Regions from separate parts of the Paenarthrobacter sp. FR1 genome, predicted to be linked through region 2. Evidence: predicted binding sites of a transcription regulator. Region 2 holds the regulator's gene; each other region holds the start of a gene.
The links. Region 2 encodes Rex, which represses fermentation and respiration genes when NADH is low (regulators of the CRP and FNR family bind a similar motif). Its sites were predicted from a motif close to CTTGTGAANNNNTTCACAAG; they were not measured.
Positions count from the first base shown of each region.

Region 1: the regulator Rex is predicted to act here: its motif matches at 2,656-2,675, upstream of ACR30Z_RS09755 (ALF repeat-containing protein).
Region 3: the regulator Rex is predicted to act here: its motif matches at 2,546-2,565, upstream of ACR30Z_RS14310 (glyceraldehyde-3-phosphate dehydrogenase).

Region 1 is NZ_JBPFSF010000004.1:180,668-184,905, forward strand. It holds gene ACR30Z_RS09750 (IclR family transcriptional regulator) at 1-148, opposite strand, end outside; gene ACR30Z_RS09755 (ALF repeat-containing protein) at 341-2,473, opposite strand; gene ACR30Z_RS09760 (amino acid permease) at 2,733-4,169, shown strand.
Region 2 is NZ_JBPFSF010000001.1:901,405-905,642, reverse strand. It holds gene ACR30Z_RS04210 (endonuclease domain-containing protein) at 1-88, opposite strand, end outside; gene ACR30Z_RS04205 (HAD family hydrolase) at 657-1,490, opposite strand; gene ACR30Z_RS04200 (glutaredoxin family protein) at 1,721-1,975, shown strand; gene ACR30Z_RS04195 (redox-sensing transcriptional repressor Rex) at 2,052-2,759, shown strand; gene ACR30Z_RS04190 (hypothetical protein) at 2,819-3,580, opposite strand; gene ACR30Z_RS04185 (hypothetical protein) at 3,831-4,238, opposite strand, start outside.
Region 3 is NZ_JBPFSF010000006.1:314,591-318,828, forward strand. It holds gene ACR30Z_RS14300 (HNH endonuclease family protein) at 1-432, opposite strand, end outside; gene ACR30Z_RS14305 (hypothetical protein) at 554-763, opposite strand; gene ACR30Z_RS14310 (glyceraldehyde-3-phosphate dehydrogenase) at 836-2,323, opposite strand; RNA gene rnpB (RNase P RNA component class A) at 2,589-2,978, opposite strand; gene ACR30Z_RS14320 (YaaA family protein) at 3,036-3,800, shown strand; gene ACR30Z_RS14325 (zinc ribbon domain-containing protein) at 3,847-4,238, opposite strand, start outside.

The DNA.
Region 1 (4,238 bases), on a different contig from region 2:
TGGAGCGCGGCAAGCCGAGCGCTGTTGCAATGTTCGACGCCGCCATGGGACCACGGCGCGAGGCCAACAGTTTCAGGATTCGCAGGGTGTTTTCCGCGGCCGGGACTTTGGACGTGGCTTTGCCGGGGGCGGTTGGCGTCGTTGTCATGGTTCCTCGCTGCTCGGGCTGCTGACGGGATCACCGGGCACAACTGTCCGGTATCCCGTACTCAAGCGTGCACCCTCCGCAAGGCCCACGCCAGACCACCACGCCGTTGCGATGTCTGAAATACCAGACTTAACCAGCCCGCCCGAATGGCCGGCAGCAGGGCAGGGCGCACGCGGTCATTGGTTTGGCTTGCTAGGACTTGGGCTTGGCGTCCGTGGAGGCCGTGGCCCTGGCCGGCACCGGCGTGCCGCCCTTTCGGCGCAGCAGGAACGTGATGGCACCAGCGGCAGCGAGGACCAGCGCGGCGATGAGGCCAAGGGTCCATCCGTTCAGCCCGGTTGAGGAAGCAGCCATCGGACTTGCCGCCTCCTGGGACAGGGACTCCGTTGACGCCGCCTCCGGCCACGTACCGGCCGGAGGGACGTTGACATCGGTGATTTCCGGAACTTCGGTGGCGGGTTCGGATGAGCCATCAGGCGCCTCGCCGGTGACGGCCAAGGCGACTGGAGGAACCTCCGCCTGCGGCCAGGGCACAGCGGCAGGGGCTATCCCGGTCAGCTGGGAAGCATCGACCATGGGCACGTTCAGCGGCAAGTTGCCACCACGGGCCTGGGGGGCGCCTTCGGCCTTGGCAGCTTCCGCTGCCTTCGCAGCTTCCGCGGCTTTGGCAGCTTCGGCGGCTTTGGCAGCTTCGGCGGCTTTGGCAGCTTCCGCTGCCTTCGCAGCGTCAGCCGCCTGGCCGGCGTCGACTGCTGCCTTGTCAGCCAGCCCGGCGAGTTCGGTGATCACGCCGTTGATCGACGCTACGTGCGCGGCGGTTGTTTCGTCACGCTTGGCAGCGGCGAACTGTCCGACGCTGGCGAATGCCTGCAGATCAGCGCGACTGCCATCCAGGGCCACGTTGGCGGCTGCGCGCAATTCCGGCCCGGCCTTGTCCATGGTTTGGAAGGCCAAAATCCGGTTGTCCAACTCCCGAGCAACAGCAAATCCGAACTCAAGGAAATAGCGGATATCGGCGTGGTTGGTGGAACTCAGCGCAATGTCCGCCGCTTTGTTCACGTGACTGCCGCCCGCGTCCAAGAGTTGGTAAACGCGCTGCCGATCCGCGACGAACGCCGATGGCTTAGCTGAATCGAGCGTGCTGGCTTCAGCGTGGCCGTCCGTGACAAAGGACTTGATGGCAGAATCCCCACCCAGCAGGGCAGCTTCGGCTGCCTTCCGCACTTCGGGAGTGCCTACAAGCGCCAGATCCAAGGTGGCCTGGCGGGCTTCCTTGCTTAGCGCGTCCAGGTTGGCACCGGATGCCGTCAAGGTGGACAGTAGCCCGGGCAGTTCCTTTGCCGCTTTTGCGAACGCCTCCCTGGCGGGCTTCTCGGCGGCCAACGCTAAATTGTCCCTGACATTGCGCGGAGCAGCCTGCGTCGACAGGAAATCCCAGTCGGCATCCAGCCTGGCGGCGTCAGCTTCCCGCGCGGCGGCCGCAGTGGACTTGGCCTGCTCCACGGCGTTCTTCGCCCGGTCAGCTACTGCAGCGGCGCCGACGGGGTTGGCTTTGATGTCGTCCCTGACCTGCTGGAGCAGCGCGGTCACCGCGGCGGACTCAGTGTGATGGTCTGCGGCGACGAACTGGCCGTAGCGAAGGAAAGCAGCGACGGTTTCATCGTCGTCAGTTGCCAGCGATGTCTTGGCAGCAGCAGAAACAGCAGGGTTAGTGGAGGCGACGAGCCCAAAGGCGGCTTGCCGATCTGTCATCTTCGCTTTGCCCCGCCAGCCCGTAAGAACGAACTGCTCGATAGCTGCCTCGCCGGAGTCCAAGCTGTCGGACGCGGCTTTCTCGACGTGGTCGTTGCCGTACTCCAGGAAATACGTGGCTGCGGTCCGGAGATCGCCCTTCCATGTGTCGGCCCAGCCTTGCGACAAGAAGGTGATGCTGGCCGCATCGGATGCGAGGGCTTCCTTCGCCGACGACCTCACATGAACGCTCCCCCGCTCCGTCAGCTCGGTGACCAGTTGCTTGCGGTCCGCTGCCAGCGGTACGTCCTGTCCGCCGTCGAGAAATGCCTGCAGCGTTTCCGGTCCGCCCACCAAGGCGGCCGCAGCCGCAGCGCGCGTCGCAGGACCACCCGTCTTCCACAGCTCCAGCACTCCGGCTGCATCAGCAGCGCGGTTGATATACGGCACAGGAGCCTGCGCGGCGTCAGGGACCTCAAATTGGGGGACGTCATAAGCCTGTGCAGGAGCGGCAAAGAGCAGGGAAGCTCCAGCCACCACGGCAACAGCAGCAGCGGTCCAACGGCGTCGCGTACGACGAAGTGCAGAGATCAAGGGTCCCCCAAATATGGATGCGATGGCAGCGCCTATTTCCACTGGGGGCGACGCTGGAAGCGAGGGATGCCTGACCGGTTTGATGAGCTGTCCGCGGTCATCATATCCGACCGGAAGCTATGACTTTGACCGCCCAGAAAACGGCCCTTCCGCCCACTGTCTGCGATCAAAGACACCAAAGCCCCGTGAGTCCGATCACAAGGGCCGCAAAAGTGATCTGCTGGATAGCGATCCCCTCCCAAAGACGAGAAGGTTTACTATGCAACAAACCAAGCTGGCTGCGGAGAGCTCTGTCCTCCAAGCCGCGGGTACGGCGCTCAGCCGAGGCCTCAACGTCCGTCACATCCGCTTCATGGCGCTCGGATCGGCGATCGGCACGGGCCTCTTCTACGGCTCCGCCTCCGCCATCCAGAAGGCCGGGCCGGCTGTACTGCTGGCCTACATCATCGGCGGCGCGGCCGTCTTCATGGTGATGCGAGCCCTCGGCGAAATGGCCGTCCGACACCCCGTGTCGGGTTCCTTCGGCCAGTACGCCAGCAAGTATCTGGGGCCGTTTGCCGGCTTTGTGACCGGCTGGACGTATGTGTTCGAGATGGCGATCGTAGCCATCGCCGACGTCACCGCCTTCAGTATTTATATGGGCTTCTGGTTTCCGCAGGTGGACAGATGGATCTGGGTGCTGGCGATCATCCTGTTCCTGGGCGCCATGAACCTGCTCAGCGTGAAGGTTTTTGGTGAACTTGAGTTCTGGTTCTCGCTGATCAAGGTGGTGGCGATCATCGCCATGATCGTGGGCGGTGCGGCGATCGTCGTGTTCGGTTTCCAAACGGGCGACGGCGGTGGCGTGGCACCGGGGCTGGGGAACCTCGTCAATCACGGCGGTTTGTTCCCGAACGGTTTCGAGGGGCTGTTGGCCGCGTTCGCCGTCGTAATGTTTGCGTTTGGCGGGATCGAAACGATTGGTATCACCGCCGGTGAAGCCGCCAATCCCAAGAAGGTCATCCCGCAGGCCGTTAACACTGTGCCGGTACGCGTTCTGCTTTTCTATGTTCTGACCCTGGGTGTGCTGATGAGCATCTTCCCGTGGAACGAGATCGGCAGCAGCGGCAGTCCGTTCGTGCAGATCTTCGACGGACTGGGCATCCCGGCCGCTCCGCACATCCTCAACGCGGTGGTCATCACCGCCGCGCTCTCCGCGATCAACAGCGATATCTTCGGTGCCGGGCGCATCCTGTTCGGCCTGGCCCAGCAGGGCCACGCGCCCAAGAGCTTCAGCAAGATCTCCCGGCACGGGGTTCCCTGGATGACCGTAGTGATGATGGGCGGAATCCTGCTGGTGGGCGTCGTTTTGAACGCCGTCATCCCCGAGGATGTGTTCGTGCTCATCGCCTCGATCGCCACCTTCGCCACCGTGTGGGTCTGGGTGATGATCCTCGCCTCGCACGTAGCCATGAAGCGTGAGATCAAGCGCAAGGGACTGCCGGCGTCGGAATTCGGCTCACCGCTGTGGCCCGTTGCGTCCATCATGACCATGGCGTTCATGGCGATGGTCATCGTGATCCTTGGAGTCTTCGAGGACACACGGGTTGCGCTTTATGTTGGCGGCACCTGGCTGGTCCTGCTGTTCGTGGCCTACAAATTGTGGGTTCGCGGGGGTGGCCTGCGCCGGGCAGAGCTGGTGGACGAGACCGCTTAGCTTCCCGCGCCGAAGTGACAGTTAATGCCAATGTTCGCGGGGAACATTGGCATTAACTGTCACATCGCG
Region 2 (4,238 bases):
TTGTAAAGGGCTCGGCTCGTTGTTCGAATTCGAGCCTCGGGTTGCGAATGAGCTCATCACCGATACAGAACAGTTCCTTCAAGGGCATAGCGCGGGCCAAGTCCAACCATGTTCTTGATCGAGTTGAAATCCAGATCCCTCGGACCTGCTCGACTTCCCCGTCCGAAATCGTCAGAGTGTGGCCGGTTACTCCTTTTCGGCGCACTGACGGCAGATTCCTCGGCTTACTGAGGTGCAGCTCGTTTGAATCCGATAGCCACGGAGGCAGCGAGAAACCATGGAGTTTCGCTGCCGTGACGTGAGAAATCCAAGCGCCAGGGCTCGCAGCTGACAGCGAGCGGGCGGCCGCCTCCAGGTCAAAGTCCCAATTGGCCGGGCGATACAGGCCCCGGCTCACAGGGGCGATGTCACTGCGACGCCAAAGGCGCTCTTGTTTGATGCCCGCTGATTTAGCTTCGTCGAGAGTGAACGGTGCCGTCGGCAGATCGGACTCTGTCAGGGTGAGTTTTTCCATACCGGAATTGTTGCCGGTCGGGCACTTTGTCTGCAGAAGTTATCCACAGGCAGCCTGATGGCCCGCGGGATGTGAGAGAGGGTGAGGGTTTTGGGGGTGGGATGTGAGAGAGGGTGAGGGTTTGGGGCGATGTGAACGAGGGTCAGTAGCGGGGACCGCGGAACCGCGAGAAGCCACGCCAGAGACCGTAAATCGCTCCGCCGACCGTTGCAGCCTTCAGCCCGAGCGTGGCGGCGCGACGACCGGAGCGGAAATCGTACACAGGCCAGTTGTTGTCCCGGGCGTGACGGCGCAGTTTCGCATCAGGGTTAATGACTACCGGGTGCCCCACCATGGTGAGCAGGGGAATGTCGTTTGCAGAATCGCTGTAGGCCCAGCAGTGCTCCAAATCCAGCCCCTCACGTTCGGCAATGAGTTGGACTGCCACTGCTTTGGCCGGGCCGTGGAGAATGTCGCCGACTAGCTTCCCCGTGTACATGCCATCGTGCACTTCCCCTACGGTCCCGAGTGCACCCGTCAGCCCAAGTCGGGTGGAGATGACGGTGGCAACTTCGATGGGAGTCGCTGTGACGAGCCAAACTTTGCGACCAACCCTAAGATGCTGCTCGGCCAAGGCCTTGGTTCCCGGCCAAATCCGCGACTCGATCATTTCGTCGTAGACTTCTTCGCCCAACGCCTTGATGTCGTCCACGGTGATGCCGGCCGCGAGGGTCAACGCGGAATCACGCACCGCGTGAACGTCCTCCATGTTCTCGCCGCGCATGACGAACTTGAACTGTTTCCAGGCAAATCCAGCAGCCTGCGGCAGCGTGAAGGCCTTACGCTCGTACATCTTCCGGGCAACGTGAAAGAGGCTCGCGCCCTTCATCAAAGTGTTGTCGACATCGAAGAAGGCAGCTTCGCCGGTGCGCTTCTGCGCTGCGTCGTTCTGCGCTTGGGCATCTGCGACCACGGTGGCGTTCTTCTCCTCGGGCATGCCTTGAGTCTAGTCAATCGCTAGTGCGGCGCGCTGCGGGCGCACGGGTGGCGTTGTTGGGGGTGGGGTGTGAGAGAGGGTGGCGTTGTTGGGGGTGGGGTGTGAGAGAGGGTGGCGTTGTTGGGGGTGGGATGTGAGAGAGGGTGGCGTTGTTGGGGGTGGGATGTGAGAGAGGGTGGCGTTGTTGGGGGTGGGATGTGAGAGAGGATCGGGGCGGTTACCGTTATCCCATGGCTATTCCCGACGTCGTTCTCCTCACCAAAGCTGACTGCCACCTCTGCACTGAGGCGCGTGCCGCCGTCGAGCGCGTGACGAAAAGCCTCGGCGTTCCGTGGACCGAGAAAGGGATCGACGACGATCCGCAACTGCAAGAGCGGTTCGCCGAGGAGATTCCGGTGATCTTGGTCAACGGCGTACAGCGCGACTTTTGGAAGATCGATGAGGACCGGCTGGCCCGCACCCTGAAGAAAGTGATGGAGGGCTGAGGGTGCGGTTACCCGCAAGTAATGGCTTTTGTTGAGTCCGGCTGGGGGTCATAGAGTGGAACAACAAAGCGACGCAATGGAGAATACCGTGACTGCGCTGGAACCGTCCCCGGAAGCGACAACCGAGGACAACGAACCTGCCGCCAAGCAGATCCCGCCCGCGGCTGTGGCCCGGATGACCCTCTATTTGCGCGCGCTCAACTCCCTCCTCGCCGAAGGGGTGGAACGGGTTTCGTCCGAAGCGCTCGCCGAGGCGTCCGGCGTTAGCTCATCCACGCTCCGCAAGGACCTTTCCTACGTTGGCTCCTATGGGACGCGGGGAGTCGGCTACGAGGTCCAGTACCTGAGCCGGCACATCGCGGCCGCACTGGGACTGACACACGACTGGAAGGTCGCAATTGTCGGCGCGGGTAACCTCGGCAAAGCATTGGCCCGGTATGGCGGCTTCGAGTCCAGGGGCTTCGACGTCGTGGCGATCTTCGACGCCGACCCCATGGTGATCGGCAACGAGGTGGGATGGCTGCGCGTCAGCGACTCCGCCGAACTCGAACGGGTCCTGGAACGGACCCATACGAACATGGTGGTGCTGGCCTTGCCCGCCACCGTTGCCCAAGCGGTGTGTGACCGCGTGATCGCCGCCGGTATCCGGAGCATCCTCAGCTTCGCTCCTGTCCTGCTGCAGGTTCCGCCGCACGTCAACCTCCGCAAGGTGGACATGGCCACCGAGCTGCAGATTCTGGCCTACCACGCACAACGGGCGCAGACACCGGGCCAGGCTGTTTAGCCTCGCCGGGTCCGCGCCCGCGTGAATGATTTCCTGAAGGCCTGGTGTGGCCCCCGGGTTTAGCGCCCGTAGGGGTTCTGGTAAGCGTTGCCGAACGGCTGGGCTTTCCGGAAGTACGGAGCCGACGCCGGCAGGTACAGCATGACGATGGCTGCGATGCCGAGGAGTGCTGCCAGTGTGGCAAGGCTCAGCGGCACCAACGCAAAGATGGACAGCGCGGCGAGCACTGTTCCAAGGATTCGTGCCCAGTTCCGGCCCTTGCGGACGTTGATGGCCACGAGGGCGTACAGCGCGGCACCAATAATTCCAACTGCCACCATGACTCCAACGATGACACCCTGCACGTCTTCGAACCTCACGTCAGCCGCGCCCCCGGCAGCCATCTGGTCCTCGAACATGGTCCGCATGGCGGGGTCGTTGATGGCGGCCATCGAAAGGAGGATCGAAATGAGCCAGATTGCTCCGGCGCCAACAATCATCCAAAAAGCGATGTTGACCATCTGCGGCACCGTGGTGGGACCCGGCTGCTGGCTCGGCCAGTTGGTGTCCTGGCCGTACTGCGGTGCTGCCGGCGGCTGGGACTGGCCGTATTGGGGCGCCCCACCGGGCTGGCCGTACTGCGGCGCGGCGGGGGACTGCTGACCATATTGCGGTGCTGCCGGTGGCTGGGACTGCTGGCCGTACTGTGGCGTGGCGGGCTGGCCGTACTGCGGTGCGGGAGGTTGGGATGCGGGAGTTTGGGGTGCGGCGGGCTGGGAGCCGGGCTGCTCGGACTGGTTGGCATCGCCCGGGTTTGACGGCGGGTACGGAGGGTTGCTCATGGCATTCCTTTGCTTGGTCGACTGCTGTGTGGCCGCCGGGATCAGCAAAATGACCCTGCCCCCAGCGTGGTTCTGTTTCCACCGTACCTCTGCGCCACTGCGCTGCCTCCGACCACACGCAGGAAAATACGGCTCGCGGACAAAAAATCATCATGTTGGCTTACGCCTTCATGATGAAGGCCGCGGGGATTCTGAGGAATCCCCGCGGCCTTGTTACCGCTGGTGGACGACGGCGGCAGTCGAGTTAGGGCTAAACGCGGCCCTTGACTGCCTTGAACCAGAGCTGCGAGTTCGGCAGCCACATCAGCACGACGGCGACGGCGCTGACCAGGAAGCCGAACCAGTTGCTGCCAAGACCGGTGCTGGAGCCCCCGGCACTGGCTGCACTGAAGATCGCGAGGAGCAAGGAGATGCCGGCCACGATGGTGAGGGCGAGGCGTGCCCACTCCTTGCCTTCCTTCATTTTCATGGCCAGGACAACCTGAGCCACGGCCACTGCAAGGCTGAGGATCAGAAGGATCAGCAGGATGGCGGCAATTCCAGGCGCAAAGGCGAAGAGGGCGATGATGGCAAAGAAGCCGATGAGCCCGAACAGAAGGCCCAGGAGTCCGGAAATTACCCAGATGAAGTAGGAGACCTTCAGTTCCGTTGGCAGGCC
Region 3 (4,238 bases), on a different contig from region 2:
CGGTTCGTGGAATTCTCCTGCGGCCACTTTGCAGGATGAGCCCTGGGTGAACTCGACCGCTGAGAGGTCCCTGCGCAGGATGTCGTTCCTGGTATCGCAACCATTGCGATCAGCGTCCGCCCATGCCTGGCCAAACGCCGCCCGGTCGTAGTCGGTTTTCGGAGCCCTGCCCTTGACCGGGAGGTGCTCCAGGGCCTCGCTTGCCTTCTCGGCGGCAACGGGGGCTGCTCCGCTGATGGGCTTCATCCACGCGGGATTGTAGACGGGGGCTTCACTGGGGCCCGATACCCATGGCTCAGCAGCATTGAATTGTCCGGTGGTGAAGAACCATGACAGCCCCGCCACGACAGTGGCGGCCGCGAGGCCGAGAATGGCCCATGCTTGGCGCGACCTTCGCCGGGCACGTTTATAGGCAGACCAAGTGATGCTCAAGGGACTCCATCCGGTGGTGCAGGCAGTGTCCTTTGAGCGTATGGCAAGGCTCTGACAGTCAGAGCCGGTATCCACAGTGTGTAGGAAAAGTCACACTGCGGTCATGGGTGAATGCTCGGGTTTACTGCTCCCGCATCACTCGTTGCAGGTCCTCGGTTGCCAGGGCGAGGAGCCCACGCAGTTGTTCGACGCGCTGGTCGGGGACGTCGCCGGCAGCGTTGGCTGCGATGGCCTGGTCCAGGAGTTTCTGCGCTTGTTTGTGGTTGGCTTTGGCTACGTCCAGAGCGTGTTCCAGCGTGGTCTCATGTTCCAACGTTGATTCGTTTTCCATGGACCCATTTTGGTCAGGTTTCCCGGCTGATACCAGTAACTCAGCCGGGAAACCCACGAATACTTCGAGCGGCTAGGCGCCGGCAGTCTCAAGGACTGCGATGGGTGCCACGACGTCGCGCGCAGGGAACGACGGCGGATTGACGCCTGCCATTTCCTCCATGACGCGGACAACCTGGCAGGAGTAGCCGAACTCGTTGTCGTACCAGACGTAGAGCACGAGGTTCTTGTCGTTGGAGATGGTCGCGAGGCCATCTACGATGCCTGCGCGGCGCGAGCCTACGAAGTCGGTGGAAACGACATCCGGCGAGTCGATGTAGTCGATCTGCTTGCGGAGATCGGAGTGCAACGACATTTCGCGGAGGAAGTCGTTGACTTCGTCACGCGTGGTCCCCCTCTCCAGGTTGAGGTTCAGGATTGCCATGGAGACATCAGGGGTAGGAACGCGGATGGCGTTACCCGTCAGCTTGCCCTGGAGATCGGGGAGGGCCTTGGCAACAGCCTTGGCAGCACCCGTTTCCGTGATGACCATGTTCAGCGCAGCGGAACGGCCACGGCGGTCGCCCTTGTGGAAGTTGTCGATCAGGTTCTGGTCGTTGGTGAACGAGTGAACCGTTTCCACGTGGCCGTGGATGATGCCGAACTTGTCGTTGATGGCCTTCAGCACCGGCGTGATGGCGTTGGTGGTGCAGGATGCCGCGGTAACGATCTTGTCGTCGTCCGAGATGTCGCGGTGGTTGATGCCGTGAACGATGTTCTTGAGTTCGCCCTTGCCCGGTGCTGTGAGCAGGACGCGGGCAACACCCTTGCTTTGCAGGTGCTGGGCGAGGCCATCGGCATCGCGCCAGCGGCCGGTGTTGTCCACTACCAAGGCATCCTTGATGCCGTAGGCCGTGTAGTCCACGGTGGCGGGGTTGTCCGAGTAGATGACCTGGACCTGCACGCCGTTGGCGGTGATGGTGTTGGCTTCCTCGTCCACCCGGATGGTGCCTTCGAAGGATCCGTGCACGGAGTCCCTGCGCAGCAGGCTGGCGCGCTTGACGAGGTCGTTGTCAGCACCCTTGCGAACCACAATGGCACGGAGGCGCAAACCGTGACCGCCGCCGGCCTTTTCAATCAGGATGCGGGCCAGGAGGCGGCCGATACGGCCAAAGCCGTACAGCACGACGTCGGTGCTGGTGCGGTCGTCAGCGCCACGCTTTCCGACGATCTCGGCGAGCTCGGCACGCAGGTATTCGTCCAGCGAGGCTCCATTGCCTTCGGCCCGGAACTTCTCCGTCAAGCGTGCAATATCAATGGCTGCAGCGCCGAGTTCCAGCTCGGACAAGGCGTTCAGCAGGGGTGCGGTTTCTTCGAGCAGGAGCTCATGGTTGCTCATTCGGCGCGCAAAGCGGTGTGCCTTGAGGATGTTCATGGTGGACTTGTTGATCAGGCTGCGGCCGTGGATGCTGGTGACCACGTTGTTTTCCCGGTACAACCGGCCGATCACCGGAATCATGGCCTCGGCGAGAGCCTCCCGGCCCATCCACTTATCAAGACAAGAATCTGACGTCTGGCTCACAGAACTACCTTCCTTGGGTCAACCACATACGTCCTCGTATGCAGATGGCAGCGGCCGCCCGGAGTAATCCTGCGGCACATGCGCCGGCGGGCTTCGGTCCACCCACAGCGCCTTGAACGAGAGCAAAGAAAAATCCGCCGGCTGCGAACGCAGTCCCGGCGGCAGAACATCTACGTTCACTAACCATTCTAGGGCGGAAGGAAGGGGCATAGGCATCCCAGGGGCGTGAAATCACTCACACGCCAGCAAACCCGGCGGTCATAAATGGATGGGTCGACCGATACGCCGGGTTCTGTCATCCCCTGCCGTTACCGGCAAGGGAGTGGCGGCCATCCATCTACGAACGCCGTTGCCGACGCCCTCCAGCAGCCTACCCGGACACTCGGGCGAGCAGCCCTCAAGCGTGTCCTGTCTGGCCTTGCTCCGGGTGGGGTTTACCTAGCCTCCCCGGTCACCCAGGGAGCTGGTGGTCTCTTACACCACCGTTTCACCCTTACCTGCGCCCGGTGACGCAAGCGTCACTGGTGCAGGCGGTCTGTTCTCTGTGGCACTGGCCTGCGGGTTACCCCGAGTGGGCGTTACCCACCACCCTGCTCTGCGGAGCCCGGACGTTCCTCGAGCCACTTTCGTGGCGCGCGACCGCCTGGTCGACCCATCCGTCGTCAAGTCTACCGGCGTTGGGACAGCCCAAAGACCCCGGTAATATCGACTGGTGCTGATTCTCCTGCCGCCCTCAGAAGGCAAGACCCCCGCTTCCAATGGTCCCGCCATCGAATGGGAGTCGCTGAGCTTTCCGGAGCTGAACCCCGCCAGGGCGAAGGTCCTCGAAGCTTTAGGAACGGTGAGCGCGCACGAGGACGCCCTGGCGTTGCTGGGCGTCGGCGCCTCGTTGCGGGACGACGTCGAACGTAATACCCGGCTGCACGCCGAACCGGCGGCTCCCGCGCACCAGGTCTACTCAGGGGTCCTGTATGACGCCCTGGGCTACAACAGCATGACCCCCGCGCAACGCCGCAAGGCGACCGAATCCATCCTGGTGGTGTCCGCCCTGTGGGGCGCCATCGGCTTCGGCGACCATGTGCCCGCCTACCGGCTGTCCATGGGAACTGCACTGCCCGACGTCGGACGCCTCGCCTCCTACTGGAAGCCGCAGCTCAACGCTGCCCTCACCCAACGGGCCGAGGGCGAACTGTTGGTGGACTGCCGCTCCAGCACCTACGCTGCTGCTTGGGCTCCCCCGGCGACGCAGACGGTAAACGTCAACGTGTTCAGCGAGTCGAACGGCAAGCGCACGGTGGTCAGCCACTTCGCCAAGCACACCCGGGGTGAACTGGCGCGGCACCTGCTGACGCGGCGTGGCAAGGCACCGGCTACTCCAGCTCAGCTGGCGAAGGCAGCCAGTGAAGTCTGGACGACGGAACTCGTCGAGGGCACGGCCCGCAAGCCGCACGCGCTGAACATCATCCTGCCGAAGTAGGTCCGGGCCAGCCGGATTGGTCCCGGCTCAGTTCCATTCAGCCGGCTCAGTTCCATTCAGCCGAGCGGACCAGGATGACTCCAGAGTCCGGGCAGAAAACGATCTCGTCCTCGGCTGCCGCTTTGACCTCGGCGAGGTCGCCGGGGCTGAGCATCATGCCGGAACCTTCGGATTTGCCATGGAACAACCTGGCGGCGCCGACACCCCTCTTGGCTATCGTCTTCTCGTAAACCGCCAGCAGTCCCCCTTCCAAGGTGTCCGCGAAGGCGGCCCTTTGGCCACGCACCACCGTCTCTTCGGCGGCAATCTCTGCGATTGCTTCGTCCAGTTCGGCACGGATACTGCCGAAAGATCCCTGGATATCGTCGACGATCGCCTGCTGCGCCGCCTGACGTTCCCGGAGGGTATCCAAGCGCTCCAGGATTTCCAGCTCGACAT